Regions from separate parts of the Priestia sp. P1_B12_1 genome, predicted to be linked through region 1. Evidence: a T-box and tRNA genes for the amino acid it is inferred to sense, from the RefSeq annotation. Region 1 holds a T-box; the other holds one or more tRNA genes.
The links. The T-box of region 1 lies ahead of pheS (phenylalanine--tRNA ligase subunit alpha). A T-box ahead of a tRNA ligase gene usually reads a tRNA of that ligase, here a tRNA-Phe.

Region 1 (16,513 bases):
GAAGAACCATCTCATAATTTTGCAAAACCGATAGAACAAGAACTGTTGTTAAACCATACACATGAAAAAATGGGATAATTCCAAGCACTTTTTCTTCTCCATGCTTGCAGCGGTATAACCAATGTGAACACATCGTTGCATTGGCTACCAAGTTTTTATGAGTAAGCATGACTCCTTTTGGAAAACCCGTTGTTCCCCCGGTATATTGTAAAATCGCGATATCTTCGTCTGAAATTCCCTCAGCGTTACATACTGCTGGAGAGGATTCATTTATAATACGTTTAAATAAATGAGTAGTCTCCGTATGACTCACATCCACGCTTATCTTCTGCTGCTTGCGCTGAATAAATGGATACATTATGTTTTTGGGAAATGGGAGATAATCTTGAATAGAGGTGATGACTACGTGCTTCACTTTTGTTAACGCTTTCATTTTTACTACACGCGGATATAGCAAATCGAGTGCAATAATCATGGCCGCTTCTGAATCATTAAGCTGATACTCTAACTCTCTTTCCGTATACAAAGGATTTGTTTGAACGACTACTCCTCCGGCAAGAAGAACAGCATAAAAGGAAATGACTGCTTGAGGGCAATTTGGAAGCATAATGGCTACTCTATCCCCTCTTTTTAATCCCAGTTCAATAAGGTAAGATGACAGCTTTAGGGAATCTTGATGCAGCTGGGAAAACGTCATTTTTTTCCCTAGAAAATAGATTGCGCTTTTTTTAGGATCCTTTTGAACTGCCTCTTCAAAAAGCTGTGCTAAATTTTTTTGTTCATAATGAAGCCTAGCAGGTATTTCATCCGGATATTGAGAAAGCCATATCTTTTCGGTGGATTCCACACGTATCCTCTCCCTCAAAAAAAATAAAAAATTAGAATTTTCTAATTAAAATTATAGTTCATTCTTTTTTTAGATGCAATCGTTATTCAATGTTCTCTTTCCTCCCTAATCACTCTTTCATCCTGCAGCGTAATAAATAAAAATTGGATTTACCCCTGTACATTATCCGAATTTTTTGTATATAATAAAAATTAGATTTTTTTTAAGGAGCTGTATGAATTGACAACAACATTGACTAAAGGACCGTTTAAAGCAGATCACGTTGGAAGCTTTTTGCGTCCCGAGCGTATCAAGCAAGCACGATTACAAGTGGAAAACGGGGAAATGACAAATAAACAGCTTCGAGCAATTGAAGATGAAGAAATTCGTAAGCTCGTAGAAAAGCAAAAGCAAATTGGATTAAAAGCCGTCACAGACGGTGAGTTTCGCCGTGCGTGGTGGCACTTTGATTTTCTGTCAGAGCTTGTTGGCGTAGAACTTTACGAAGCAGAGTCGGGAATTCAGTTTCACGGGGTCCAAACAAAAGCTCACGGTATAAAAGTAACTGGAAAACTAGATTTTAATCACCACCCTATGATTGAAGATTATAAATTTCTTCATCAAGCTGCTGGAAAAGAACACGTAGCTAAGTTCACCATTCCAAGTCCCAATATGCTGTTTTTCAGAGGTCATATTGAAGAGTCTGCTTATTCGGATACGGATGTATTTTTTGCTGATTTAGTTAAAACATATCAAAAAGCCATTCAAGCATTTTATGATGCCGGATGCCGCTATTTACAGTTAGATGATACTGCGTGGGCAGTCTTTTTCTCAGAAAAAGGACAAGAACAAATCGCTTCAAAAGGTTTCACGCCCCAAGAATTACTGAAACGTTTTACGGATGCGATCAATGAATCCATTGCGCATAAGCCAGATGATATGGTCATTACAATGCATATTTGCAGAGGGAATTTCCAGTCTACTTATACAGCAAGCGGCGGATATGAAAATGCGTCAAAAGCTATTTTCAGTCAGTTAAACGTAGATGGACTATTTTTAGAATTTGATGATGAACGCTCAGGAGGATTCGAACCTCTTCGACATGTAAAGCGAGATGATCTTCAGATTGTCCTTGGTCTTATCACATCAAAATTTGGAGATTTAGAAGATCCTGAAGCAGTGAAAAAACGAATTGCTGAAGCAGCAGAATTTGTTTCTCTTGATCAAATTTGTTTAAGTCCCCAGTGCGGATTTGCTTCTACAGAAGAAGGAAATTTACTTACTGAAGAGCAGCAGTGGGATAAAGTAAAGCACGTGATTTCAATTGCTGAAGACGTATGGAAGTAATCATTAAAAAAGCTGACCTGCTTTAAGGTCAGCTTTTTTGCTGTCATCATAATGTTAGGAAAAGCTATATAGATAAATAGATAAGACCAATAAGCATAAACACTCCGCATAAAACGAGTAAAATTTTCGCTAACTTCTCCATCACTCTCTCCTATCCTATCCCTGCTCCTATTACATAGGACATACCGATTGAAATAACAAGTGAAATAAACCCAACGGCTCTGTTATCTTGTTCAATTTCATCATCGATTCGAAATTTTGGCGTCAAAAATTCGAAAATAAAATAGCTGACTAGTAAAAGAACGAACCCATATATTCCCCATCCGAGCATTCTTAGCAAATTGTCGTTATGCTCAATCGAATAGCGAAAAATATTAGCTAATCCAAATATTTTCCCACCTGTTGCCATCGCAACAGCCATATTTCCTTTTTGAATCTCTTCCCAATTCTTATACTTAGTAACGAGCTCAAACACAACAAGAAAGACGACAATGCTCAAGACAACCACGCTGTAATAAGCGGCGGATTCAATATACGGGTCTTTCCAAAAATCCCTCATTTTTGCATCACTCCTAATTTATATTACGCTCTACGTAATGAACTGACAGGTCTCTTTCCTTTACTTGTATCGTTCTTAAAAGAGATAAAAAACCCAGCATAGTCCATGAGCCATGTCGGATTTTCTATCTTCATATATGCTTGTTCAGCGCATCGACTGACACCTTTATTTCAGCGTTCTTTTATTTAAATTCCACAACCGTAACGCCAGAACCTCCTTCAGAAGCCTCTCCGAAACGAATATTTTTAACAGAACGATGATTTTTCAAATATTCCTGTACGCCTTTACGAAGAGCTCCAGTTCCTTTACCGTGGATAATCGAAACGCGCGGATAGTTGGCTAACAAAGCATCATCAATATATTTTTCAACTCGAATCAGCGCATTTTCATAGCGCTCTCCTCTTAAATCCAATTCTAGATTTACATGATAATCTTTTCCCTTTACCGTAGCAAGCGGCTTGGTTTCTACAGGTTTTGGAGAACTGATATATTCGAGATCTTTTTCTTTCACCTTCATTTTCATGATCCCCATTTGTACTTGCCATTCATTATTGCTTACTCGTTCTACAAGCGTTCCTTTTTGTCCCCAGCTTAAGACTTTCACTTCATCTCCAGCTTGAAGAGTGCGCTCTTGTTTTTTCGGCGCAGCCGGTTTCTTTTTACTTTTTTCAAGAGTTGGAACTGCATCTTCTAGACGTTTACGCGCTTCAATCAATTCATGCTCTTTTACAAGCGCATGATTTTTTTGACTCATTTTACGCAAATCGCTAATGATTTTCTCTGCTTCTTCAGATGCTGCTTTAACTGTGGCTTGAGCTTTTTCTTCAGCTTTTTCGTACAGCTTATCTCGTTTTTCATTAAACTCAATAATCTGACTCTGTAATTCTTTATGAAGCTTCTGAGCCTCTTTTCTTAGCTCTTCAGCTTCTTCTAGCTCGTGTTCAGATTGACGGCGGCTATCTTCAAGAGAGGCAATCATATTTTCTACTTTATTTGTTTCTGAGCCAATATAGCCTTTGGCACGTTCAATTACTTCAGCACTTAAACCTAAACGTTTTGAAATCTCAAAAGCATTGCTTCGACCCGGTACACCAATCAGCAGCTTGTAAGTAGGGCTCAATGTTTCAATATCAAACTCTACGCTAGCATTGACCACTCCTTCACGGTTATAGCCGTACGCCTTTAATTCAGGATAGTGAGTAGTCGCAACTACGCGAGCTCCTTTTTCATATACTTGATCTAAAATCGAAATCGCAAGCGCTGCACCTTCTTGAGGATCCGTTCCTGCTCCCAATTCATCGAACAAGACCAGACTTTCGTGATCTACTTTTTGTAAAATATCTACAATGTTGACCATATGAGATGAAAAGGTACTCAAACTTTGTTCAATCGACTGCTCATCTCCAATATCAGCAAATACGTGCTTAAACACAGCCATTTCCGATCCATCCAGCGCAGGAATCTGCAAACCCGCTTGAGCCATTAACGTAAATAATCCAAGTGTTTTTAACGTTACGGTTTTACCGCCGGTATTTGGTCCTGTAATAACGATAGACGTATATTGATCACCTAGCTCAATATCATTCGCAACGACGTCTTCCTGTGCAATAAGAGGATGTTTTGCCTTCACTAACTTAATATAGCCTCGGTCGTTCATTTTAGGTTTTGAAGCTTTTAGCTCATGGCTATAGCGTCCTTTAGCAAACATGAAGTCCAGCTCACCTAACAGATACACGTTTTGACGGAGTTCATTTGCCACTTCCGCTACCTGAACGGTTAAAGCAATGAGAATACGCTCAATTTCTTGTTTTTCTTTTACCTTTGCTTCTTGAAGCTCATTGTTTAACGTCACAATCGCCTGAGGCTCAATAAATAAAGTTGCTCCGGATGAAGACTGATCGTGCACAATGCCTCCATACGCACTGCGATATTCTTGCTTAACAGGAATAACGAAACGTTCGTTTCGAATGGTAACAATTGCATCTGACAACATTTTTTGAGCAGACGAGGAGCGAATAAGGCTCTCTAGCTTTTCGCGAATACGAGACTCCGTTGAGCGAAGTTTTTGACGAATGCCTCTTAGCTGGTCGCTTGCACCGTCCAGCACTGTGCCATTCTCATCAATACTCATTTTAATTGTTTGTTCTACCTCAGGAAGAGGCATTAGTTTTTCGATATGTTCAGTTATAATTGGAAGCTGTAAATCTTCGTCTTCCACTACTTGCTCGATAAATTGCTTGACTTGTCTTGCAGCATAAATAGTGCTTGCTACATCAAGAAGTTCATTAGAGCTTAGCGTTCCCCCAATTTCAGCACGCTTCACGCTAGGTCGAACGTCAAAAATGCCCCCTAGCGGTACGTTGCCACGCAATCGCAGCACGGTTGTCGCTTCATCTGTTGCTTCCTGCCATTTGACTACTTCTTCATACTGAGTCGAGGGAATCAAATTCGCTACTTTTTCTCGGCCTAAAGAAGAAGCTACTTTTTTCTGAAGCTGTTCCTTAACTTTATTAAACTCTAGTACATGAAAAATACGTGATTGCAAAACTGATTCCTCCTGTTGCTTATTTATGTCGATTTAAAAAGGCGGTTAATTCTTTGAGACTATACGTATTTAATACCGTTTCTGGTTTAAGCCAGCCTTTAATTCCCGTAGATATTCCAATTTCCATATGCTCTAGCATGTCTAGATTGTGAGCATCTGTATTAATAGCAATTTTAACTCCTGCCTCTTGGGCTTTTTTTATGTGTTCAGCGGCTAAATCTAAACGGTTTGGATTCGCGTTTAGTTCAAGAGCCGTTTTTGTTTCTTTAGCTAATTCAATTAGCATATCAATATCTACATCATATCCGTTGCGGCGACCAATCAAACGACCCGTCGGATGAGCGATTAAATCTACATGAACATTGTTTAACGCTTGCTTTAAGCGATTCATAATTTCTTCGCGTGATTGCGAAAAACTAGAGTGAATGGACGCAATAACAAAATCTAGCTCAGCTAGCATTTCATCATCATAATCAAGTGTTGCATCAGGCAAAATATCCATTTCAATTCCTGCTAGTATTGTAAAATCATCGAACTGTGCGTTTAAACGATTAATTTCTTCACGCTGTTTACGAATGCGTTCAGGCGTTAGACCGTTAGCTACTTTTAAATACTGAGAATGGTCTGTAATCGCCATGTACTCATAGCCTCGCGCGCGACATGCTTCCGCCATTTCTTCAATCGAATACGCCCCGTCGCTCCACGTGGAGTGCATATGCAAATCACCTTTTACGGCACCGTAGGTCACAAGCGTTTGAGGCTTTATAAATGCATCTACTTCCGTTCCATCTTCACGAAGTTCAGGCGGAATAAAAGACAGGCCAAAATGTTCATAGAATGCTTGTTCAGACTCAAAAGTCATGACGTCGCCTGTCTCCGTATTTTCAACGCCATACTCGCTAATTTTTTCACCGCGTTCTTTTGCTAATTGACGCATACGCACATTATGGTCTTTTGATCCTGTAAAATGGTGAAGCGTTGTGGCAAACGCTTTATCTTCTACAAGACGAAAATCCACAGACACATCGTACTCATAGGCTAACGTTACGGATACTTTTGTATCTCCATTTGCAATGATATCCTTCACATTTGGCAGCGATACTAGCTGTTCACGGACAGCATGAGGCTCAGCTGTTGAAATAATAAAATCAAGATCTTTTACGGTTTCCCTCATGCGGCGAATGCTCCCTGCTTGAGAAAAACGATCAATGCTATGCATCTGTTTAAGGGCTTCTAAAATTTCTTCCGCTATTGGAAGCATAAAAGCAAGAGGCAAACGATCAGGACGCTTCCCAAACTCTTCAATGGCAGCGATAATTTTTTCTTCTGTCTTTTTACCAAAACCGCTTAGTCCCTGCACTCGATTTTCCATACACGCCTGATGCAGTGATTCCATATCTCGAATATCTAGCTCTTTATATAATTTAGCGATTTTTTTACCTCCAAGCCCCGGCAGCTTAAGCAAAGGAATAAGTCCTTCAGGAACTTCTTGCTTTAGTTCTTCTAATACGCTTGACTCATTTGTTTCCATATACTCTGTAATGACTGCAGCCGTTCCTTTTCCAATCCCTTGGAGCTTGGTAAAATCCTCAATCTCTGTCAGCGTTCTTTCGTCCGTTTCTAGCGCTGCAGCTGCTTTTCGAAAAGCGGAAATTTTAAAAGAGTTATCTCCCTTTAATTCCATATATGTAGCAATTGTTTCTAACAATTTAATAATATCCTTTTTATTCATCTCTTTTCACCAGCCTATTATCATAATAACGAAACTTTCAAAAACATGATGAGTGACATATGTACTCTCCCAAATTTTCATCTAGACATATTTTTATCCTCATGAAAACCGCAGGTCAGACTGCGATAAAAAAAGAGGGTATCTCAAAAGTATTATGACACTTTCGACACACCCTCTCAACAAGCTATTGTAATTTCATTACATTACACCATACTGAGTCCACAAATCTTGAATCGCAGACGATAAGTATGGAGTATTTTGTACGATATTGATTGCAATTGAAGACTGTTGAATTGGCGTTTGAATTTCACTTACAGGAATCACGGCTCCAATGTATAACAAAATAAAAACGATGATATACACTTCAACGAATCCAAGTGCACCTCCGCCCCATTTATTTAACTGGCGCAGAATTGGCAGTTCGGTTAAAGCCGTTAAAACAGAGCCTGCAAGGCGAAGTACAATGTGAGTAGCAAAAAATAAAATCGCAAATGCAATCATTCGATAAAAAGCGTCTTCTATCGTTCCAGAATCAAATACAAACGATGCGACACTTTGCTGCTGAATATTGTCCGGAAACGGAATCAACAAGCGAAGTCGGCTTGCCAGATCTCCACTAAACATATAAGCGACGATAAACGAAACCGCAAAACTGACAATATGAATGAGCTGCAAAATAAATCCTCTTTTAAGACCGGTTACAAAGCCTAAAAGAAGCAATATAATTAAAATGATATTAAGCATTGACTCAGTCATTCCTCTTTTCCATAAAGTTTTTGTTCAAGTCTCTCATAGTCTTCTTTCAGTTTTATATATTCGTGTACAGCATTCACAGCTGTTAATACTGCTAATTTATTGATATCTAAAGAAGGGTTTTTAGTACTGATTTCACGCATTTTTTCATCCACTATAGAGGCGACAAGTCGAATATGGCTTGTACTTTCGCTACCGACGATGCTGTACTGCTGACCAAAGATGTCAACTGTCGCACGTGTTTTATCTTGTCTTGACACGAGAAAATCCTCCGTTCCACGAAAAATCCTAATCCCTATCATACCACGAAGAAGACTTCAATGGAAACATATCTATATTTAAGCTATCATAAGGGATAGTGCTTATAAAGTAAACTAAAATACCCCGAAAGGAGTGAAGCATTATGTCACATGCTGTTATTAAGGTATCAGCTGATCAAATAGCTAAAATGAAGATTCATTACACATCCTATCTACAGCCCAAACTTCCGCAGGGAAGTATTTTTGCAGCTAAAACTCCCGGCTGTTCCATCACTGCGTACCGCTCTGGAAAAGTACTTTTTCAAGGAAAAGAAGCTGAAACAGAAGCGGCTCAGTGGGGAGGTCCTTTAGATGCTGCGAAAAAGGCTCCTGTCTCACACCTCCCATCAAACTTCAGCTCACTATCTGTCATCGGTTCTGACGAGGTAGGGACAGGAGATTATTTTGGTCCTATGACCGTAGTTGCTGCCTATGTTCAAAAAGAGCAGCTTCCTTTATTAAAAGAATTAGGAGTACGAGATTCAAAAGAGTTAACGGATGCTAAAATTATTGAAATTGCCAAGCAGCTTGTTTCGTTTATTCCCTATAGTTTGCTTGTTTTACATAACGAAAAGTATAATGCATTTCAAGAAAAAGGCATGTCACAAGGTAAAATGAAAGCTCTGTTGCACAACAAAGCTTTATCCAACGTGTTAAAAAAATTGGATCCTGAAAAACCCGATGCCATTTTAATTGACCAGTTTGTCGAAAAAAACACCTATTATAAACACGTGGTAAAGGAAAAAGAAATTATCAAAGAAAATGTCTTTTTCAGCACAAAAGGAGAAAGCGTTCATTTATCTGTAGCTGCTGCTTCCATTATTGCCAGATACGCATTTTTAAAACAAATGGATTTGCTGACGGAAAAGACCGGGATGGTTATTCCTCGGGGAGCTGGCGCACAAGTTGATATCGCCGCTGCTAAAATCATTAAGAAACATGGCGTGAATGCGCTGAACTCTTTAGCTAAAATTCATTTTGCTAATACGGAAAAAGCTTTAAAATTAGCTAAAAAATAAGAGATGTGGAAATCCACATCTCTTTTTTTATTCTTATGAACGAAGCGTTGCACCAAATTCTTTTTCTACAGCCTCTAACACTGCACCATGTGCTTTTGCTACTTCTTCATCAGTTAATGTACGTTCAGGATCTAAGTATCGTAAAGAGAAAGCTACAGATTTCTTGCCTTCTTCCATACGCTCGCCTTCATATAGATCAAATACCGTCACGTCTTTTAAAAGTTCTCCGCCCGTCGTATAGATGACGCGCTGAACTTCTCCTGCAAGAACGTTTTTATCTACCACAAGTGCAATATCACGTGTAATAGATGGGAATCTTGGAATAGCTGAATAACGAACTTCTTCGACATCTGCAGCTAATAGCTCTTGAAGGTGTAATTCAAATACGTATGTTTCACGAAGACCATACTGTTTCTGAGCAACAGGATGAACTTGACCTACGTATCCAATTTCTTTTTCATCTAACCATACAGCCGCTGTACGTCCAGGGTGCATACCGTCTTTTTTAACAGGAGCATATGAGATTCGTTTCTCTAAACCAAGCTGTGCAAATAACCCTTCTAGTACACCTTTAATCACATAGAAATCAACGACTTTCTTTTCACCTTGCCAGCCGTGAGCATGCCATAGACCCGTGATTGCACCAGCTACGCGCTCCTGCTCATCCGGTAATTCTCCTTCACCTTTAGATAAGAACACTGAGCCTGTTTCGTATAGTGCAATAGAATCCGACTGGCGAGCATTATTATGCTTCACTGCTTCTAGCAAATGAGGCACTAAGCTTTGACGAAGGATGCTGCGATCTTCACTCATCGGCATTGCTAGACCAATCGTACTTGTTGCATTTAGTGCAAACTGAGTAGCTTTTTCAGCGCTCGTTAGCGAATATGTTGTTGTTTGTGCTAGTCCCGCACCTTCTAAGAAACGGCGAACTTTACGGCGTCCAAGCTGATACTCTGTTAGTTTTCCTGGAGTTGCCACTGTTACAGGAAGCGTTGTAGGAAGGTTGTCATAGCCATACATACGCGCTACTTCCTCGACGATATCTTCTTCAATTGTAATATCGCCTCTACGAGTTGGCACTGTTACAACAATGGTTTCGTCTTCCACTTTGTTTTCAAATTGAAGACGGTTCATAATGTCTTGTACTTCTTCCATTGATAGCTCTGTACCAAGCACATCGTTAATACGGCCAAGTGACACAGCTACAACAGCAGGTTCCACAGTTAGTGTATCTACTTCTACAGTACCGCTTACCACTTCACCTGAAGCGTATTCAGCCATTAATTCTGCTGCGCGGTCAGCAGCTACACGCGTACGGTTAGGATCAATTCCTTTTTCAAAACGAGCGCTTGCCTCACTGCGAAGACCGTGGTCTTTTGAAGCTTGGCGAACCGTTAAGCCTTTGAAGTAAGCTGATTCAATGAGAACATTTACCGTATCGTCTTTTACTTCGGAGTTCGCTCCGCCCATTACACCTGCAAGAGCTACCGGCTCACTGCCGTTTGTAATGACAAGCTGATTGCCTTTTAATACGCGCTCTTGATCATCAAGTGTTACAAACTTTTCGCCTTCTGACGCGTGACGTACAACAATTTCTTTTGAACCAAGACGATCATAGTCAAAAGCATGCAGCGGCTGGCCGTATTCAAGCAAAATATAGTTGGTAATATCAACAACGTTGTTATGAGGTCGAATACCAGCTGCCATTAAACGCGTTTGCATCCATAATGGTGACGGAGCAATTTTTACGTTTTTCACAACGCGCGCTACGTAAAGCGGATTGTCTTCTTTTGCCTCTACTTTAACGGAAAGATAATCAGCTGCTTGCTCATCAGACGTTTGCACGTTTACTGACGGATACTTCACTTCACGACGTAAAATAGCAGCCACTTCATGTGCTACGCCTAACATACTTAAGCAGTCTGAACGGTTTGGTGTTAGCCCTAGTTCTAATACTTCATCGTTTAAGTTTAATGCATCTAGTGCATCCGCTCCTACTTCAGCATCGCTTGGGAACACGAAGATGCCTTCTTGATAATCTTTTGCCACAAGCTTGCTTTCAATGCCAAGCTCTTGAAGAGAACAAATCATACCGTTCGATTCTTCACCGCGAAGCTTAGCACGCTTGATTTTAAAGTTACCTGGAAGTACAGCTCCCACTTTTGCAACCGCTACTTTTTGACCTTGTGCCACGTTTGGTGCTCCGCACACGATTTGAACGATTTCTCCTCCGCCAAGATCTACTTGACAGCGGCTTAATTTATCAGCATTTGGATGCTGTTCACGTTCTACAACGTGACCAATTACCACTCCGCTGATGCCTTTATTTAAGTTTTCTACACCTTCAACTTCAATTCCACTTTTTGTGATTTTATCTGCTAACTCTTCTGCCGTTACGCCTGATAAGTCAACATACTCTTGTAACCAACGATAAGATACAAACATCGTAGCCCCTCCTTTATACTTGTTTAAATTGATCTAAGAAACGAACATCATTTGTATAGAAATGACGAATATCATCCACGCCGTGTTTTAACATAGCAATACGCTCTACACCGATTCCAAAAGCAAAACCACGATATTTAGTTGAATCGTATCCAGCCATTTCAAGGACATTTGGATGAACCATGCCAGCTCCTAAAATTTCAATCCAGCCTGTTTGTTTACATACATTACAGCCTTTACCTCCACATTTTGCACACGATACGTCTACTTCTACAGACGGCTCAGTGAACGGGAAGAAACTTGGACGAAGACGAATTTCACGGTCTGCACCGAACATCTTTTTCACAAATACTTCAAGCGTGCCTTTTAAATCGCTCATACGAATGTTTTCGTCTACTACAAGACCTTCAATTTGCATGAATTGATGAGAATGCGTAGCATCATCGTCATCGCGGCGGTACACTTTACCCGGGCAAATAATTTTAACAGGTCCTTTGCCTTCATTCTTGTTCATAACACGAGCTTGAACAGTTGATGTATGCGTACGAAGAAGTGTTTCTTCCGTAATATAGAACGTATCTTGCATATCACGTGCTGGGTGACCTTTTGGCAAGTTCAGCGCTTCGAAATTATAGTAGTCCTGCTCTACTTCCGGTCCTTCTGCTACTTCATAGCCCATTCCTAAGAATAAATCTTCTACTTCTTCAACCACGCTTGTTAGCGGGTGATGCGTACCTGCTTTAACAGGGCGTCCTGGCAGCGTTACGTCGATTGTTTCTGAAGCAAGTTTACGCTCTACCTCAGCTGCTTCTAACGCCGTTTGTTTTTCTTCAATTTTAGATGCAATAGCTTCACGCACTTCATTTGCAAGTGCTCCCATTACAGGACGCTCTTCAGCTGAAAGTTTTCCCATACCGCGAAGTACTTCTGTGATAGGGCCTTTCTTTCCTAAATAAGCTACGCGTACGTCGTTTAATTCTTTTAAAGCACTTGCTGCTTCGACTTTTGCAATTGCTTCTTGTTGAAGTTCTTGTAAACGTTCTTTCATCACTTATTCCTCCTTTTAACGTAAAAAATGACAAATAAAAAAACCTCCTCCCAAAAAAGGGACGAGGATTAGTCGCGTTACCACCCTTGTTAACTATATACGCAGACGTATACAGTTCACTTCATTCAAGTTAACGGAATCTCCGGAACACCTTTACATCTATGTAAGATGGTCTAAGTGTCAACTCAAGAGGTGAATTCACTTATTACATTTATAAAAATGCTTTCAGTCACGGCATTTTCTCCCTGCATAAACGGACATAAGCTACTGCTCTCTTTCATCGTTTTTTACATATGTAACTATTGTATTATTATAGTGAAAACACGTTCTCGATGCAACTACATTCCGCGTAAATAATAAAGTAAGATTCCAGAAGCGATGGCAACATTTAGCGACTCGCTCTTTCCATAGATGGGAATGTACAGATTCTGATCCGTTTGTTCCAGCACTTTCTCGCTTACGCCGTTTCCTTCATTTCCTACAATCAGCGCAAATTCGTTTGAAGGTTTTATGTGTGTATAGACCTTTCCATTTTGTAGCGACGTGCCATAAACTGCTATTCCTCTTTCTTTTAACAGTGAAATCATTTCGAGTAAATCACCTTTTACAATTGGAAGATGAAAAATCGCTCCTTGCGTTGAACGAACGACTTTTGGGTTGTACACATCCACGCTGCCCTCTCCAACGATAATAGCGTCCACTCCGGCAGCATCAGCGGTTCGAATAATCGTACCTAGGTTACCTGGATCTTGCACCGCGTCTAAAAGCAATACTTTCTGTGCTGTATGAATGATTTCTGCATGCTTCGTTTGAAAACACACAGCGATAATTCCTTGAGGTGTTTCGGTGTCAGATAATAATTTGATTATTGCTTCGTTAACAACGGTTATTTCGATACCCTCTATGTTCCACTGTGATGGCACTTCGATCGATTGGCGTATAATTAGTTCCTTTACGCAACCCTCATTTTTGATAGCTTCTTCGACTAAATGAAAGCCTTCTACCATAAAAAGGCCCTGTTTATCACGGTCTTTTTTATTATGCAGCTTTTTCCACGCTTTTACCTGCGGATTTTTAACTGAATCAATTTGTTTCACAAACATAACTCCTTTATCTATATAAAAATAAATAGTTCGATTACATTTTGCTCAATAATCATTAGATAAGTTTCACTTTATTGTACATAGAAATCGCAAAGAAAACAAAAACTATTGGTAACTTTACGATAGCTGAGGTGAAAATGATGGATCTTAATTTACGAAATGCTGTTATTGCAAACGTTTCAGGAAACTCAAAAGAAGAGCTTGAAGCTACAATTTCTGACGCTATTCAAAGCGGCGAAGAAAAAATGCTCCCTGGACTTGGTGTTTTATTTGAGGTGCTTTGGGAAAAGTCTCCAGAATCAGAAAAAGAAGAAATTTTGACAACACTTGAAAACGGTTTAAAATAAATAGCCTTTTCCTCTGTACAGCAAAAAGCTCATTCTCCTAGGAGAATGAGCTTTTTTTTAATTATACGTAATTGCGTTAACCGTATTTCGGTCTAGGCGTTTAATTACTTCGGCAATTAATTTGACTGCATTTTCATAATCATCACGATGAAGCATCGCTGCATGAGAATGGATATAACGAGTTGCGATCGTAATTGAAAGTGCTGGAACCCCGTTAGCTGAAATATGGATAGAACCTGAGTCCGTACCGCCTCCAGCGATTGCATCAAATTGATATGGAATATTTAATTCATCTGCCACATCTACCACTGTATCTCGAAGTCCTTTATGCGAAACCATGGAAGCATCATATAAAATGATTTGCGGACCATCTCCCATTTTAGAAGATGCTTCTTTATCAGAAACACCAGGTGTATCTCCAGCGATTCCGACATCAACAGCAAATGCAATATCCGGTTCAATAAAGTTAGCGGATGTTTTTGCACCTCGAAGTCCAACTTCTTCTTGCACCGTTCCTACACCATACACAACATTTTCATGTTTTTCATTTTTTAAAGCTTTTAATACATCAATAGCGATTGCACAGCCAATACGATTATCCCAAGCTTTCGCTAGCAGCATCTTTTCGTTGTTCATAACCGTAAATTCGAAATAAGGCACAACCTGATCACCAGGTTTCACTCCCCACTCCGCTACTTCTTCTCTGCTAGAAGCACCAATATCGATGAACATATCTTTAATATCAACTGGCTTTTTACGAACTTCTGGAGGCAGGATATGAGGAGGCTTTGAGCCAATAATCCCCGTTACTTCTCCTTTAGATGTAACGATGGTTACGCGTTGAGCAAGCATCACTTGAGACCACCATCCGCCGACCGTTTGAAAACGAATAAAGCCGCGTTCATCAATTTGAGTTACCATAAAGCCTACTTCATCTAAGTGACCGGCTACCATAATTTTAGGCCCTTGTTCGTTGCCTACTTTTTTTGCAATCAAACTGCCTAGCCCATCCGTCGTTACTTCATCTGCATAAGGTGCAATATATTTCTTCATAACCTCACGCGGTTCACGCTCATTTCCAGGAATTCCTTTTGCATCTGTTAGTGCCTTAAGCATTGTCAATGTTTCATCTAACTTTGTCATATGGATTACCCCTTTCATATGTATACCTCTATTATAGCTAAAAAGAGGTTGAAGTAAAATTTCCCATCCCTTTATTTCTAGTATCCTTGTTCTTGGCGTTTAAAATTCACTTCATTTTTTGAGATGTATGCTTCTTCAATATGTTGAGCGGAAAAACCAAACATATCGCCAAGCGTCATGTAAGATACAAACATGTCCACATAGTTTTCTTTCGACTGATCCTGCTCGAAAGCTGCAACTTGTGCAAATACCTGTAAAAATTGTGCTGTTTTTGAATCACTTGCTTTTGCATTTGGTAACTCAGTTAAATCATCGTATCCTTTTTCAATCCCTAAAGAAAGGATAAAATGTACGCCGTCCACAAATTCTTCTAAAATAACAGCATCTTCAGCCGGAGGTTTGACGCTCCAAAATTTGAAGCAGCGCGTTTCGTTTGCCAGCTCTCCGATTTCGACAAGCAGTGCTAAAAGCTTTCTCGGAATCAAATCTTCCTTATGAAGCTCATGCTTATCCTCTATATGCTGATCCAGCTGGCGCTGCATGGTAAATAGCTGTTGTAAATTCAATGTAATCACTCCTGTAATTATGTATATCTTCTTCTTTTTAAACCAATAAAGAAATTATATCAAAAATCATGAAACTTTTTAGAAACTCGAACGTAAAGTAAGAAAACTGTGCCTTGTAAAGGAGGGAGCGTTATGTTTGTTATTGTTATCGTTCGTGTGTTCATTTTCGCGCTTGTTGCTTACACACTATTAAAGCTGGTTCAGCATTTTCGCAGTCCAAAGCGGAAGCTTGTAGCAGCTCAGGAACATCAGCAATTTTTTGTCGTTGATGAAAAAACGAATATCCGCAAAAATTTTCTACTAACGTATAAAGGTATTTTATTTGAAGGAGAAAAATACAGCAATCCCAATGAACCAGAATCTTTGTCAATTACAATGGTGTTAACAGATCCATCTCGGTTACACGAACTGCAAAAACAAGATTTCAAGCTGCTGGAAAGCCACGTACACGACATGTATCCAAATGCTCCTATTCGCTGGAAAAGCCCCGTTCGAGAATTTTTACACTGAGCACAAAATCATTTGTGCTCAGCTGATAACAAAAAAGAAAAGTAAGTCAAGAGCAGCAAGAATAGGAAAACCTACTGTAAACGATGTGTGCTTCGTTTTATGACGATAGCAATACATACCAATCAGTCCTCCAAGAGCTCCTCCGATAGCAGCTACCGTCCACAGTGTGCTTTCGGCAATTCGCCACTCATGTCTTTTCGCTTTTTGTTTATCTCTATACATCATTCCTACCCCTACGATATTAATAATAATAAAATAGGTAAGCAGC
Region 2 (16,513 bases), on a different contig from region 1:
CAGAGCGTGGTAAAATTTTACCTCGTCGTGTAACTGGAACAAGCGCTAAATACCAACGTAAATTAACGATCGCTATCAAACGCGCTCGTCAAATGGCATTATTACCATATGTTTCTGGTGAATAATGAACGGTATAAAAAGAGGCAGTAAGGATTCCCTTACTGCCTCTTTTTACATTACATAAGTGCTCTTTTGTCAAATAGTTGCTTCTTATGAATTGAATCGATAAAATAAATAATAGTCTATATCAACGAGGTGAAGTTGTGAAAGGAATTCGATATATTACAGAAGGAGCAGCTCTTTTAGCGCTTTTTGTGGCGCTGTTGCTTTTTTCACTATACATACCTGTTGTGGGAACCATTTTTCAACTAGCGCTTGCTGTTCCATTTATTGTGTATACCGTTCGTCATGGGTGGAAAAAGGCAATATTATTTTTAGTAGTAGGGTTGTTATTGACTTTGTTATTTGGAAATGTGTTGACTCTTCCTTTTACATTTGTATTTGGTATTGGTGGATTAGCAATAGGAATGCTTTACCGACAAAAACAAAAAAGGTATACCATTTTACTAGGCGGAACGGTTGCATTTAGTTTAGGTTTACTTTTATTGTTTGTAGGAGCAAATGTCATTTTTAATGTTAATTTAATGGAGCAAATAAATAATGCTTTAGATCAATCAATTAATCAAAGTATTGAAATGATGAAAAGTTTAGGACAAGACGTTAAGGAATCTCAAATTGACCAAATGAGAGATGCATTTGATATGTTTAAAAATCTATTGCCTCTATTAATTGTTATAGGTGGAGTTATTCTGGCCTTTTTCTCTCAGCTTATTGCTACGCCTATTCTTAAAAGAACAGGTTATGAGGTGGAAGCATTCCCGCCTTTTCGTGAATTCAAACTTCCTAAAAGTATTCTATGGTATTATTTGATTGCATTAATCTTATCCTTCCCATCTTTTAATATTGAACAAGGTACATTTATGTACGTAGCCATTATCAATATCGTGATGGGACTGCAAATGCTAGTAGTGTTACAAGGGATTTCTTTTATTTTCTATTTTTCACATCAAAAAGGGTATGCGAAAGCAATTCCAATTGTTGTAACAATTTTAGCATTAATTATTCCAATTATCCTTCAAATTGTGCGCATCTTAGGTATAATTGATTTAGGATTTAATTTAAGAAAACAATTAGACACAAAAAAGTAGATATTGTGGAACTTAAAAAAGTAGGAGCTGAAATGGATGCCTGTCTTTACAAAAAAGAACGTTATTCGCTATCCATTTTACTCATTGTATAGTATAGCTCTGATTTTAGTAGGTATCGTGACCTATCATAATTGGATCATAGGAATGATAGGCTTTATATTACTATTAGCCTGTCTTTTTCTATACATGAGAATGGAGCGAATGCTGTCCGATGAGTTTGAAACCTATATTTCAATGCTGTCTCATCGGCTGAAAAAAGTAGGCGAAGAGGCATTAATGGAAATGCCGATTGGGATTATGCTGTTTAATGATGAATATCAAATTGAATGGACCAATCCTTTTCTAGCATCTTGTCTCGGTGAAGACACACTAGTGGGAAGATCATTATACGATGTAGCCGAAAGTATTATTCCACTGATCAAACAAGAAGTGGAAACAGAAGTTGTCACGTTGCATGATCGGAAATTTAAAGTGGTGATTAAACGAGACGAGCGCTTACTGTACTTCTTTGATATTACAGAGCAAATAGAAATCGAAAAATTGTATGAAGAAGAACGAACAAGTTTAGGTATTATCTTTTTAGATAATTATGATGAACTAACGCAAGGAATGGATGATCAAGTTAAAAGTAACTTGAATAGCCAAGTAACCTCTATGTTAAATAGTTGGGCTCAAGAATACGGTATTTTTATTAAACGTACGTCTTCCGAGAAATTTATTGCGATTATGAATGAACAAATCTTAATTCATTTAGAGCGAAGCAAATTTTCTATCTTAGACCAAGTTCGAGAAGAGACGTCTAAACAAAATATACCGCTTACATTGAGCATTGGTATCGGTGCTGGTGCTGCTGATTTACCTGAGCTGGGTGCCTTAGCTCAATCTAGCTTGGATTTGGCCTTAGGTCGAGGCGGAGATCAAGTAGCGATTAAACAGCCGAATGGAAAAGTGAAATTCTTTGGGGGCAAGACAAACCCAATGGAAAAACGGACGCGCGTGCGTGCAAGAGTTATTTCTCACGCGTTAAAAGAGCTCATTACAGAGAGTGGAAAAGTGATTATCATGGGTCATAAGTATCCGGATATGGATGCTGTAGGAGCTGCTATTGGGATATTAAAAGTAGCCCAAGTAAATCAGAAAGACGGTTTTATCGTATTAGATCCTGATCATATCGATACAGGTGTTCAGCGAATGCTAGAAGAGATTAAAAAGAAAGAAGGCCTGTGGGAGCGATTTATTACGCCTGAAGAAGCCTTAAATCTTGTAAGTGATGATACTCTTTTAGTAGTAGTAGATACGCACAAGCCATCGATGGTTATTGAAGAAAGATTATTACATCGTATTGAAAATGTCGTGGTCATTGATCACCATAGACGTGGAGAAGACTTTATTGAAGATCCTCTTCTTGTCTATATGGAGCCATATGCTTCCTCGACAGCAGAGCTCGTTACTGAGCTTCTTGAATACCAGCCAAAACGATTTAAAATTGATATGCTAGAAGCAACGGCACTTTTAGCTGGTATTATTGTCGATACAAAAAGCTTTACATTACGCACGGGATCTCGTACGTTTGATGCAGCGTCCTTTTTACGTTCTCAAGGCGCAGATACGGTTCTTGTTCAAAAGTTTTTAAAAGAAGATATCACGCAATATGTACAGCGAGCACGCTTTATTGAACATGCAGAGATTTATACAGCAGGTATTGCTATTTCACGAGCTGAACCAAACAAAATGTATGATCAAGTGTTAATTGCGCAAGCTGCAGATACGCTGCTTTCAATCAGCGGAGTGGTTGCTTCGTTTGTTATTTCTAAGCGGCGGGATAATCTAATTGGCATTAGTGCTAGATCGCTTGGAGATATCAATGTACAAGTTATTATGGAAAGTCTCCAAGGCGGAGGCCACTTAACGAATGCTGCTACTCAGCTCCAAGACATTAGTTTGGATGAAGCTGAAGAACGGCTTAAACAAGCAATTGATGAGTACTTAGATGGAGGTAAAAAATCATGAAAGTAATTTTCTTAAAAGATGTAAAAGGAAAAGGCAAAAAAGGTGAAGTGAAAAATGTTTCAGATGGCTACGCACATAACTTCTTATTAAAAAATGGTTATGCTGTTGAAGCTACAGGCGGTAATGTGAAGGTATTAGAAGCACAAAAAAATAGAGAGCAAAAAGATGCAGCTGCAGAACTTCAAGCAAACAAAGAGTTAAAAGCAACTCTTGAAGAACTAACAGTGGAATTAACAGCAAAATCTGGTGAAGGCGGCCGTTTATTCGGTTCTATCACAAGCAAACAAATTGCTGAAGAATTAAAGAAAAAGCACAAAATTAAAGTAGATAAGCGTAAAATTGAATTAAATGATGCAATTCGCGCATTAGGCTACACAAATGTACCGGTTAAATTACATCCGGAAGTAACGGCTACGGTAAAGGTACACGTGACTGAACAAAAATAAACGTACGATTGAAAAATAGGTAAATAATATAAAGGGTTGGCGCGGACTTGTATTTGTTCGCGCCAACATTTATGATGAAAGAAAATACTGAAAGAATATAAGAGGGGCATAGAAATATGAGTGATCTTTTTGCTGATCGTCTTCCGCCTCAGAATATTGAAGCAGAGCAAGCGCTATTAGGGGCCATTTTCTTAGAGCCTTCTTCTTTAACCTTAGCATCTGAACTGCTAATACCTGAAGATTTTTACCGGGCATCGCACCAGAAAATCTTTACATGTATGCTGAAACTTTCTGACCAAGGTGAACCGGTTGATTTGGTAACGGTAACGTCTGAATTAGCTGACCAAAAAATCCTAGAAGAAGTTGGCGGCGTATCGTATTTAAGTGATTTAGCTAACTCTGTTCCAACGGCCGCAAACGTAGAGTATTACGGTAAAATCGTAGAAGAAAAGTCGATTTTACGCCGTTTAATTCGTACTGCAACGCATATTGCTTCAGAAGGATATGCAAGGGAAGACGAAGTAGAAGTTTTATTAAATGAAGCGGAAAAAAACATTTTAGAAGTAGCACAGCGTAAAAACAGCGGTGTGTTTCAAAATATTAAAGATGTACTTGTACAAACGTACGATGATATCGAAGTTCTTCACAATCGAAAAGGTGACATTACAGGTATTCCAACCGGGTTTAGTGATTTAGATAGAATGACAGCGGGATTTCAGCGAAATGATTTAATTATTGTAGCGGCCCGACCATCAGTAGGTAAAACGGCTTTTGCCTTAAATATTGCGCAAAACGTTGCAACGAAAACGGATGAGAACGTAGCCATTTTCAGTTTAGAGATGGGTGCTCAGCAGCTTGTTATGAGGATGCTTTGTGCGGAAGGAAATATTGATGCACAAAGGCTGCGTACAGGTTCGCTTACAGCTGATGACTGGGGAAAGCTCACTATGGCAATGGGATCTTTGTCCAATGCAGGGATTTATATCGATGATACACCGGGTATTCGTGTAGGTGAAATTCGTTCTAAGTGCCGTCGCTTGAAACAAGAAGGCGGGCTTGGGATGATTTTAATTGACTACTTACAGCTCATTCAAGGAAATGGACGAAGCGGAGAAAACCGACAGCAGGAAGTATCTGAAATTTCTCGTGCGTTAAAAGGTTTAGCTCGTGAATTAGAAGTGCCTGTTATCGCCTTATCACAGCTTTCCCGTGGAGTAGAGCAGAGACAAGATAAGCGACCGATGATGTCTGATATCCGTGAATCCGGAAGTATTGAGCAGGATGCCGATATCGTAGCTTTCTTATATCGTGAAGACTATTATGAAAAAGATACAGAAAATCAAAATATTATCGAGATTATTATAGCCAAGCAGCGTAACGGTCCGGTTGGAACCGTACAGCTTGCCTTCGTAAAAGAGTACAATAAATTCGTTAATCTCGAGCGGCGCTTCGATGACGCAGGAGTGCCGCCTGGTGCATAAAACCTCTCATATTGAGAGGTTTTATTTTATTGTTATCGCATTCGTTCCGCAAAATACGATATATTTGTAATAACTTTTGTTAAATCGTTCGGATTTAATTGACTTTAGCACGATAAATTGATACACTTATCCATGGTTAAATTATGTCGTAGTGAGCTGTTGCTTACTAAGCGGAGGTGCTTAAGATATGTCTTCAGTCGTTGTAGTAGGAACACAATGGGGAGATGAAGGAAAAGGGAAGATTACAGACTTCCTATCAGAAAATGCAGAAGTGATTGCACGTTACCAAGGTGGGAACAATGCAGGTCACACAATTAAGTTTAATGGTGAAACTTATAAGTTACATTTAATTCCTTCAGGTATTTTTTATAATGACAAAACGTGTGTAATTGGAAACGGTATGGTTGTCGATCCAAAAGCGCTTGTTCAAGAATTAAAATACTTACATGATCGCGGTGTAACAACAGAAAACTTACGTATTAGTAACCGAGCTCATGTGATTCTTCCATATCATTTAAAATTAGATGAAGTTGAAGAAGAACGTAAAGGTGAAAATAAGATTGGTACAACGAAAAAAGGTATTGGACCAGCTTATATGGATAAAGCAGCACGTGTTGGTATTCGAATTGCCGATTTACTAGACCGTGAAGTATTTGAAGCAAAATTAACACAAAACTTAGCTGAAAAGAACCGCCTTCTTGAAAAAATGTATGAAGTAGAAGGCTTTACATTAGAAGAAATTTTAGATGAGTACTATGAGTATGGTCAACAAGTTGCAAAATACGTTGTTGATACATCAGTAGTATTAAATGATGCGTTAGACGAAGGACGTCGTGTACTATTTGAAGGCGCACAAGGTGTTATGTTAGATATCGACCAAGGAACATATCCATTTGTTACATCTTCAAACCCAGTAGCGGGTGGAGTAACAATTGGCTCTGGTGTAGGTCCATCTAAAATCAAACACGTTGTAGGTGTATCAAAAGCGTATACAACTCGTGTTGGTGACGGTCCTTTTCCAACTGAATTAACAAACGAAATCGGTGATCAAATCCGTGAAGTAGGACGTGAGTATGGTACAACAACTGGTCGTCCTCGCCGTGTAGGTTGGTTCGACAGTGTAGTTGTACGTCATGCTCGTCGCGTTAGCGGAATCACAGATTTATCTTTAAACTCAATTGATGTATTAACGGGAATTGAGACATTAAAGATTTGTGTAGCTTACCGTTATAAAGGGGAAGTTATGGAAGAATTCCCTGCTAGCTTAAAAACACTTGCAGAATGTGAACCTGTATACGAAGAGCTTCCAGGTTGGACAGAAGATATTACGGGTGTGAAAACATTAGATGAGTTACCTGATAACGCTCGCCACTACTTAGAGCGCGTGTCTCAATTAACAGGTATTCCTTTATCTATTTTCTCTGTAGGTCCAGATCGTACACAAACAAATGTATTACGTGGTGTATATAGCTAAATAAAAAAGGTTAGCTCCTTGTGAGCTAACCTTTTTTATTGATAATTGGTGCTTTGTTAACAAGATTTTTAAAAAAAGCTCAATAATAAAAAGAAAGTTTTAAAAAAACTATTGCATTTATATGAAATATCATGTTATTATAATAAGCGTCGCTAAGAGATATAACATGAGCCATTAGCTCAGTTGGTAGAGCATCTGACTTTTAATCAGAGGGTCGAAGGTTCGAGTCCTTCATGGCTCACTTTTGTTACAACGTGGCCCGTTGGTCAAGCGGTTAAGACACCGCCCTTTCACGGCGGTAACACGGGTTCGAATCCCGTACGGGTCATTTTTAATATTTTTAATACACAGCATATAGACTGAGGTCCCGTGGTGTAGCGGTTAACATGCCTGCCTGTCACGCAGGAGATCGCGGGTTCGATTCCCGTCGGGACCGCCATTTTGGCTCGGTAGCTCAGTTGGTAGAGCAAAGGACTGAAAATCCTTGTGTCGGCGGTTCGATTCCGTCCCGAGCCATCAAAAAGCATGACTTTATTTAAAGTCATGCTTTTTTCTTTTATTTACATTTAAAAGAAAGCGTTATTTGCTTTGTATCTCTTTTGTGGTAATATATTACTTTTGTATTTAGAGATGGTTGAAAATCATATATCTTCATGTATAGTAGAGGATGAACTTGTGACGTTTCAAGGGTTATCAAGTATAATAAAACTACGGTATTCAAACAGTATGAATACTATCTTTTATATTTTGCTTCAACTAATAAAGGAGAACGATGATCATGGATAAACGTATTTTAGTCGTAGATGACGAAAAGCCGATTGCAGATATTTTAAAGTTTAATTTGCAAAAAGAAGGTTACGAAGTATTTTGTGCTTATGATGGCGTAGAAGCACTTGAAAAAGTGGAAGAAGTACAGCCTGAAATGATTTTATTAGATATTATGCTTCCTCAGAAAGATGGAATGGAAGTTTGCCGAGAAGTGCGCAAAAAATATGATATGCCAATTATCATGTTAACAGCAAAAGACTCTGAAATTGACAAAGTTTTAGGTCTAGAATTAGGTGCAGATGATTATGTAACTAAGCCATTTAGTACGCGTGAATTATTAGCACGTGTAAAAGCTAATTTACGTAGACATCAACAGGTAGCTGTTCCAACGGAAGAAAGCGAAACGAATGAAATTACGATTGGAGCACTTGTTATTCACCCAGATGCTTATATCGTGTCTAAGCGCGGAGAAACGATCGAACTGACTCACCGTGAATTTGAGCTGCTGCATTATTTAGCGAAGCACATTGGACAAGTCATGACGCGTGAACACTTGCTTCAAACTGTATGGGGTTATGACTATTTTGGTGATGTGCGTACGGTAGATGTAACAGTTCGAAGATTACGTGAAAAAATTGAAGATAATCCAAGCCATCCAATGTGGATTGTAACAAGACGTGGAGTAGGCTATTATTTACGCAGCCCAGAGCAGGAGTAATTTTAGATGAAGAAAGTAAGGCTCCTGCAATCTATTCATTTAAAGTTTGTATTGATTTATGTGCTGCTTATTTTAATTGCGATGCAAATTATTGGGGTCTATTTTGCACGACAATTAGAAAAAGAATTAGTTAACAACTTTCGAACGTCTCTTCAAGAGCGGACAGACTTGCTGACGTATAACATTGGACAAGAAATGGTGAAAAATCGTGATGATGATTCACCCACTCTTGAGGAAGACTTAAAGACTATTTTACGAGATTTTGCTTCAAGACCCAATTTAGCTTCAAATGATATGAATGACATCTCTGAAGTAAGAGTCATTGACCAAAATAGAAGAATCATTGCTACATCGAACTCAAATCCTCAACAGATCATAGGTAAAAAGACTAATGATTTAGCGATTACAAATGCGTTGTTAGCAGGAACGAACTCTGATAATGTATTTGTTGATCAAAGCGGACAGCGAATTAGAGTTATGATACAGCCTATTCGTTTACAGGATAAAGTAGGTGCCAGTCAATCAAATTCAACTAATAAAAATGGAAAAGTTCAGTCTAGCGAAGAAATCTTAGGTGCTATTTACTTAACAGCTTCCATGGAGCCTGTTTACGATCAAATGAGTAATATCAATCAGATCTTTAAGGCAGGTACAGTGATTGCTCTTTTTATTACAGCTATTTTAGGCGTGTTTTTAGCTCAGACGATTACTCGTCCAATGTCTGAAATGAGAAAACAAGCACTTGAGATGGCCAAAGGGAATTTTACGAGAAAAGCTAAAGTATACGGGTATGATGAGATTGGTCAGCTAGCTCTCACATTCAACAACTTAACAAGAAAGCTTCAAGAAGCACAGGCAACTACAGAAGGGGAGCGCCGTAAGCTTAGCTCGGTATTAGCTCATATGACGGACGGCGTTATTGCGACGGATCGAAAAGGAAGAGTAATTTTAATTAATGATCCAGCTGCAGCTATGCTAAATGTTTCACGTGAAACGGTTTTGTCTGACCCAGTTGTTTCCCTATTAGATCTTGAAGAAACGCATACGTTTGAAAGCTTGCTCGCTAATCAAGAGTCATTAATTTTAGACTTTAGTACAAAATCGGATCCCTTTATTTTAAGAGCTACCATTTCCGCTATTCAAAAAGAGACCGGTTTTATTAACGGGATTATCATTGTCTTGCATGATATTACAGAGCAGGAGAAAATTGATCAAGATCGCCGAGAATTTGTAGCGAATGTTTCACATGAATTGCGTACGCCGTTAACAACGATGCGCAGTTATTTAGATGCGCTTGCAGAAGGAGCATGGCAAGATAAGGACTTAGCTCCAACATTTTTAAATGTAACGCAAACGGAAACAGAACGAATGATTCGTCTCGTTAACGACTTGCTTCAATTATCTAAGCTAGATAGTCAAGACTACCGATTTAGTCGTGACCCAATCAATTTTGTGAAGTTCTATCATTACATCATTGATCGCTTTGAAATGACAATTGAACAAGGTATTTCGTTCGTGCGCGACTTGCCAAATGAAGCAATCTATGTCGCTATCGATCAAGATAAAATTACACAAGTATTAGATAACATTATTTCCAATGCAATAAAATATTCACCTGAAGGCGGAACCATTACGTTTTCAATTGCTCAGCATACGCATGAAATTGTTGTGAGCATTAAAGACCAAGGTATGGGAATTCCAAAATCAAATTTAGCTAAAATTTTCGAACGCTTCTATCGTGTAGATAAAGCACGAACGCGTAAATTAGGCGGAACAGGATTAGGGCTTGCTATTGCCAAGGAAATTATTGAAGCACATGATGGACGCATTTGGGCAGATAGTCAGGAAGGAAAAGGAACAACGATTTACTTTACTCTTCCGATTGAAAGTGAGAATGATGACGAATGGGAATGAGATATGAACATATCAAAACGGCCATCTTAGTTGTTCTCGTCGCTTCCAGTTTAATTATGACGTATCATATATGGACGTATCAGCCTTCTTATAAGGTCATTTCAAAAAATCAACATTTGCAGGAAGTTGAAGTTAGTTCAAAAAGTAAAATAGAAGATCATATTCTTCCAACAGAAGTTCTCTATCATCGAAACGATAATCACTACATGTCTCACGATGAAGATGATGTAAACAAATGGGTAAATGAAATGAAAAAGTGGAAATTTTCGAATGTGACGGACGTTTCGGATGCTATTTCACCTGATGGATTTTTAAATTATGTCCATGGAAGTAATTCTATTGAAGTGCTGTATCCAGACGCGCTACCTTTGAAAACATTTCAACAGCTTTTTTCATTTTCTCAAACGTCTTTGCCTAATCAAACATTTGACCGTGTACTCATTAAAATTAAGCGTACACCTTCCTTTTTCGTGAGCGTGTATCTTGTGAATTATGAGCAAAAAAAGATTTATTCGGTTACAGTCAAGAATTTGGCCAAAGATGATATCAAAGAATTAGAAGATAAAATGAAGCGTACGTATGCCCCGAGCCTTGTATATAAAGAAAACAAAAATCGATATATCTTCCTTCCGGAAAATAATATTACGATGAATAGTGAAGTCTACTATACGAGCATGAGGCATTTAGATATTGAAAAATATAAAGAAGCGCTTTTTAACAACCCAGACTATGCACGGAAAGAAACGTCTACAAACCGAGATGTCTACACTGAAGGTACAAAAGTGATCAATGTCAATACGAAGACAGATGTGATGGAATATGTGAATCTTGTAAATTCCACGACCGAGGTAATGGAAGATTATAATTTAATAAATCGCAGCTTTAGCTTCGTTAATGACCACGGCGGCTGGACAGAATCTAATTACAGGTTCAACAGCTGGAATCGCATTACAAAAGAAATTAGCTATCGTTATTATAAAGATAACTATCCAGTGTACAGCAATCAGGGAATGACTGAAATATATCAGAGATGGGGAAATGCGGAGATTTTAAATTACCGTCGTCCTCTTTATCGTTTTGTAAGAGTACAGGACTCGAGTGTAGAAAAGCTGCAGTCATCTCAAAAGGTGATTCAATTAATTGAAAAACATCAAAACTTTGACCCGAATCTGTTAAAAGATATTTCAATAGGCTATCAGCTAGAAGAAGTGTCACAGCAGCCGAAAACCGGCGAAAAGACGGTTGAGTTTAATTCTAATTCTGTCAAACTCGTTCCTTCTTGGTTCTATTATTATAATAGCAAATGGTATCGAATTGCACCGCCGACCGAAGGAGGCGATAACGATGGATTGGAATAGAACAAAAACCATCTTTATTTTCACTTTCTTGATTCTTAATATTTACTTAGGCTATCAGATTTTTAAAACTCATCAAGAAGATCAGTACTCTCTATTTGTAGAGTCGAGCGTTGAAGAACAATTGACGAGTGAAGGCATTGAATATAAACATTTATCTACAGATGTGAAGGAAGCTTCGTCGTTAAATGCCAAAAGCAAACTGTTTAAAGATGAAGATTTAAAAAAGTTAAAAGAACAAAAAGCAACGCTGCTTGAGGAAAAAACAATTCGAAGCGTATTAGACAAACCTTTTTCAGTACCTGAAAAAAGTCCCGAAGCAAAGCTAAGTCAATTTCTAAAACGGTATGTGATCTCAGGTAAGGATTATGAGCTATGGAATGTTAACAAAGAGAAAAAAACAGTTACATTCTTTCAAAAATATAAGAAGCATAAAATCTTTGATAATGAAAATGGCATGATTGTTGCTCATTTAAATGATAAAGGTGAAATTATTTCTTATGAACAAACGACGCTAGGTTCTGTAAAAACGTTAGATGATGAGCAGGATGTTTTAACGCCTTTAAAAGCATTGGAAAATTTGTTTTTGAAGGGTGAATTGAAAAAGAAAGATTCTGTAACAAAAGTAGAGTTTGGGTACTATACGTTTGATCTGCCGCTACTAAATTCTCAAGTTTTAGCACCAACTTGGCATGTTATTGTAAATGGAGATACGAGTTATTTTGTAAATGCCTTTGAAGGGCAGATTATTAAAAAAGGAAATAAATAAGTATTTGGAGTGAGATAAATGAGCCTGCATTTCAGCGTGCTAGCGAGTGGGAGCACAGGAAATGCGATTTTAGTAAGTGATGGAGAACATTCCTTACTAGTTGATGCAGGGCTGAGCGGAAAACAAATGGAAGCTCTATTTCAACAAGTAAATCGCAATATCCCGGATTTATCAGGAATTTTAGTGACTCACGAACATAGTGACCATATTAAAGGACTAGGTGTTCTGGCACGTAAATATAAGCTCCCTATTTTCGCAAATGAAAAAACGTGGAACGCAATGGATGGCTTGATCGGCAACATTGATACGGAACAGAAGTTTCACTTTGAAATTGGCCAAACGAAATCGTTTGGTCAATTGGAAGTGGAGTCTTTTGGCGTTTCGCATGATGCTGCAGAGCCTATGTTTTATGTCTTTCATCAAGGGTCTAAAAAATTAACCCTTATTACGGATACCGGCTATGTAAGTGACCGCATGAAAGGTACGATTAAAAATAGCGATATGTACGTATTTGAAAGCAATCATGATGTCGAAATGCTGAGAATGGGGCGCTACCCTTGGAGCATTAAAAGACGAATTCTAAGCGACGTGGGACATGTATCAAATGAAGACGCGGCGCTTGCAATGGCAGATGTGATTGGAGATCAAACTAAACGCATTTACTTAGCGCATTTGAGTCAAGACAATAACATGAAGGAAATTGCCCGCATGTCTGTTGCGCAAGTGTTACAACAGAAAGACATCAGTGTAGAGGACAATATTCTTCTATGTGATACAGATCCAAAAAGACCAACTGATATTGTTTATGTATAGTCTCTAGAAAGGAAGCGAAAAATAACTTCATTTAGTACGTGAATGCAGACATTCACGATGATAAATGAAGGGTTCGGTGATAGTGTGGAACATTATGATGAAGGCCAAGAGCCAAATAGTCGGCCGCCTAAACGCCGCAGAGGATATTTCGCTTCTGCTCTGATTGGAGCTATTATAGGTGCACTTATTGTACTGCTTCTTATGCCAGCCTTGGTGAGGAACGGGATTTTGCCATACGGATGGATGGATGATGAAAATGGAGATGAACAAACAGGGTCTACCATTCAAAAATCAGTATCTCTTGACGTCACCACGGCCGTCACAAAAGCTGTTTCTGAAGCCAATGCAGCAGTTGTAGGAGTTGTAAACATCCAGAACTCTGAAAGCTTTTGGAATGATGAACGAACTGATGCCGGGACGGGCTCAGGTGTTATTTACAAAAAGCAAGGCAACAAAGCTTATATTGTGACAAACTATCATGTCATTAAAGGCGCTAACGAAATTGAAGTGAGCTTCAGTAACGGTACAAGGGTATCGGCTAAAATTCTTGGCAGTGATGATTTAATGGACTTGGCAGTTCTTGAAATTGACGCAGGCCACGTGACAAAAGTGGCTACCTTCGGAAATTCTGATAAGCTTAAAGCTGGTGAACCAGTGATTGCAATCGGAAACCCGCTAGGCCTTCAATTTTCTGGCTCCGTTACACAAGGAGTGGTCTCAGGGGTTAACCGTGTCATTCCTCAAGATTTGAATGGCGATGGAAATCCTGATTGGCAATCAGAAGTTATTCAAACAGATGCCGCCATTAACCCTGGTAATAGCGGGGGTGCTCTTGTTAATATTGATGGTGAATTAATCGGTATTAATTCCATGAAAATTGCTCAAGAAGCAGTAGAAGGCATTGGTCTTGCGATTCCAATCAACATGGCTAGGCCCATTATTAATGACTTAGAACGATATGGTGAAGTCAGACGTCCGTATCTTGGAGTTAGTACACTATCATTAAGTGAGGTATCAGGGTATCATTTAAAAGAAACCCTTAAGTTACCGCATGATGTAGTAAACGGAGTCGCTGTTCTAAAAGTTGAGCCAGGTTCGCCAGCCGCTAAAGCCGGATTAAAGGAATATGATGTGATTGTTGAGTTAGATCACAGCAAAGTAAGGGACATTGCGACACTTCGCAAACACCTCTACATTGAAAAAGAAATTGGCGATAAAATGAACGTAACGTTCTATCGCGATGGCAAAAAGAAATCCACAGAAGTAAAATTAACGCGTCAAATGAAGTAAAATAAAGTTATCCACAGGGGATAAACTCCTGTGGTTTTTTAATGAAAAGAATAGAGAAAGGAAGATAAATACATGAAGATATATTGCTGTTTAGAACATACAGAACTAGCGCTGGATGTAATGGTAGATGAGATTGAGCTAGCGCCGGTTTTTGAAAAAATAGAAAATTCCACTGACAAAAAAAGCTGTGAATATTGTGAAAATGAAGCTGTATATGTAGTAGGGAACTAATATTCTTATACAAAATGTGGATATAACATGTGGATATGTGGATAATATCTGTGGATAAGAGATAAAGGAGAGGAGAATAGCCTGTGAATATCTCTATTATAACCATTGGAAAGCTAAAAGAAAAATACTTAAAACAAGGTATTCAAGAATATTTAAAGCGTTTATCAAGCTATGCAAAAGTGGAAATTATTGAACTTGCAGATGAAAAAGCGCCAGAAAACTTAAGTGAATCTGAAATGGAACAGGTAAAACAAAAAGAAGGAGAGCGCATCTTAGCGAAAATCTCAGACGATACTTATGTGATCGCATTAGCTATTAACGGAAAACAAAAGTCTTCCGAGGAACTCGCAAAAGAAATTGATTCATTAGCTACCTACGGAAAAAGCAAAATAGCGTTTGTCATTGGCGGGTCGCTTGGTTTAAGCAGCGAAGTAATGAAACGCTCAAACGCAGCCCTTTCTTTTTCAAAGATGACGTTTCCTCATCAGCTTATGCGCCTAGTATTAGTAGAACAGATTTACCGAGCTTTTCGTATTATTCGAAATGAACCTTATCATAAATAGATCGTGTGGATATTTTTTCATTAAAAGCTGAGGCAGAAGGAAATGTAAAACCTTCTGCCTCAGCTTTTATCATATGTGGATAAATAGCATACGTCTATAAAAAAGAACAAGAGGTTCTTCTCTCCGATAAAATGTTAGAACAATTGAGTTTAAGCAAACGAGATCTTATTTAAGAAACAGAAAAACCTTCGTCTTCTTTCACTCCAGCTCTGTCTTTAAACTCATCAAGCAACGCACGCACTTCGTCAGTTGTTTCCGTGCTCATGAGTAGATTTCTTAATTCACTTGCACCGCGGAATCCGCGAACGTAAATTTTGAAAAAGCGTCGAAGCGGTTTGAAAGGGCGCGGCTCTAATTCTTCAGAATACTTATCATGAAGATCTAGCTGCAGGCGAAGAAGTTCTAATAGCTCTTCGCTTGTGTGCTCTTTCTTTTCTTTTTCAAACGCAAAGGGATTATGGAAAATTCCGCGTCCAATCATGATTCCATCAATGCCGTACTTCTCCGCAAGTTCAAGACCTTTCTGGCGGTCAGGAATATCACCGTTAATTGTTAGTAGCGTATGAGGCGCAATTTCGTCACGAAGCTTCTTGATCTCCGGAATTAACTCCCAGTGCGCGTCAACATCGCTCATTTCTTTTTTTGTACGAAGGTGAATAGAAAGGTTCACGATATCCTGCTCTAAAATGTGCTTCAGCCAGTCGTACCACTCATCAACTTGCGTATAGCCAAGACGAGTCTTTACGCTTACTGGAAGTCCTCCAGCTTTAGCTGCCTGGATAATCTCAGCCGCAGTATCTGGACGGCGAATCAGACCAGAACCTTTTCCGTTTCCTGCAACATTCTGTACAGGACAGCCCATATTAATATCAATGCCGCGAAAGCCCATTTCGGCCATGCCGATACTCATTTGACGGAAGTATTCAGGCTTGTCTCCCCAAATGTGCGCAACGATTGGCTGTTCATCATCTGTAAACGTCAAACGTCCTTTTACGCTATCTTTTCCTTTCGGATGGCAGTAGCTTTCCGTATTTGTAAACTCTGTAAAAAATACGTCAGGTCGTGCTGCTTCGGTCACGACATGGCGAAAAACGACATCCGTCACAGCTTCCATCGGTGCCAAAATAAAAAACGGACGCGGCAACTCATGCCAAAAATTATCTTTCATCTTATATCTAAACCCTTTCTTTTAGGGAAAACATATTCCCAAAATTAAAAAGTGTAATTTCTTTTATCAGGTTGAATGTCAGTATAAACTTCAACCAATATATACTTTAATGGTATGGAACGAAAAGTGCAAGGGAACGAGTGGTTTTGTTTTGCTGGAAATACCTATTGAAACAAATTTTATATCTAATATTAGTGGAGTGTAAGCAATTAAAAGGGAGCCTGAAGGCATGTAACGGATATCTGCGAATAAATATCCTAAAGCATTTGGTTTGTGTGTAGGCACTTTCTCCAAGGGTATTATAA

Region 2: it encodes a tRNA-Phe, which carries the amino acid that the T-box ahead of pheS (phenylalanine--tRNA ligase subunit alpha) is inferred to sense. The anticodon was not compared.

The regions. Positions count from the first base shown of each region.
Region 1 is NZ_JBFTZR010000001.1:923,129-939,641, forward strand. It holds gene AC1D0Y_RS04825 (AMP-binding protein) at 1-847, opposite strand, end outside; gene AC1D0Y_RS04830 (5-methyltetrahydropteroyltriglutamate--homocysteine S-methyltransferase) at 1,067-2,173, shown strand; gene AC1D0Y_RS04835 (DUF350 domain-containing protein) at 2,325-2,732, opposite strand; gene AC1D0Y_RS04840 (endonuclease MutS2) at 2,914-5,277, opposite strand; gene polX (DNA polymerase/3'-5' exonuclease PolX) at 5,297-7,009, opposite strand; gene AC1D0Y_RS04850 (CvpA family protein) at 7,208-7,765, opposite strand; gene zapA (cell division protein ZapA) at 7,762-8,022, opposite strand; gene rnhC (ribonuclease HIII) at 8,166-9,080, shown strand; gene pheT (phenylalanine--tRNA ligase subunit beta) at 9,114-11,528, opposite strand; gene pheS (phenylalanine--tRNA ligase subunit alpha) at 11,542-12,576, opposite strand; T-box leader at 12,631-12,866, opposite strand; gene AC1D0Y_RS04875 (TrmH family RNA methyltransferase) at 12,915-13,679, opposite strand; gene sspI (small acid-soluble spore protein SspI) at 13,820-14,026, shown strand; gene AC1D0Y_RS04885 (M42 family metallopeptidase) at 14,084-15,169, opposite strand; gene AC1D0Y_RS04890 (dUTP diphosphatase) at 15,247-15,735, opposite strand; gene AC1D0Y_RS04895 (hypothetical protein) at 15,868-16,245, shown strand; gene AC1D0Y_RS04900 (DUF1294 domain-containing protein) at 16,264-16,513, opposite strand, start outside.
Region 2 is NZ_JBFTZR010000005.1:24,639-41,151, forward strand. It holds gene rpsR (30S ribosomal protein S18) at 1-125, shown strand, start outside; gene AC1D0Y_RS17285 (YybS family protein) at 264-1,208, shown strand; gene AC1D0Y_RS17290 (DHH family phosphoesterase) at 1,245-3,218, shown strand; gene rplI (50S ribosomal protein L9) at 3,215-3,664, shown strand; gene dnaB (replicative DNA helicase) at 3,781-5,145, shown strand; gene AC1D0Y_RS17305 (adenylosuccinate synthase) at 5,333-6,619, shown strand; tRNA gene AC1D0Y_RS17310 (tRNA-Lys) at 6,788-6,860, shown strand; tRNA gene AC1D0Y_RS17315 (tRNA-Glu) at 6,876-6,947, shown strand; tRNA gene AC1D0Y_RS17320 (tRNA-Asp) at 6,983-7,058, shown strand; tRNA gene AC1D0Y_RS17325 (tRNA-Phe) at 7,063-7,135, shown strand; gene yycF (response regulator YycF) at 7,398-8,105, shown strand; gene walK (cell wall metabolism sensor histidine kinase WalK) at 8,112-10,019, shown strand; gene AC1D0Y_RS17340 (YycH family regulatory protein) at 10,010-11,377, shown strand; gene AC1D0Y_RS17345 (two-component system regulatory protein YycI) at 11,364-12,143, shown strand; gene AC1D0Y_RS17350 (MBL fold metallo-hydrolase) at 12,162-12,956, shown strand; gene AC1D0Y_RS17355 (S1C family serine protease) at 13,014-14,246, shown strand; gene AC1D0Y_RS17360 (CxxH/CxxC protein) at 14,319-14,477, shown strand; gene rlmH (23S rRNA (pseudouridine(1915)-N(3))-methyltransferase RlmH) at 14,561-15,040, shown strand; gene AC1D0Y_RS17370 (tRNA dihydrouridine synthase) at 15,210-16,208, opposite strand.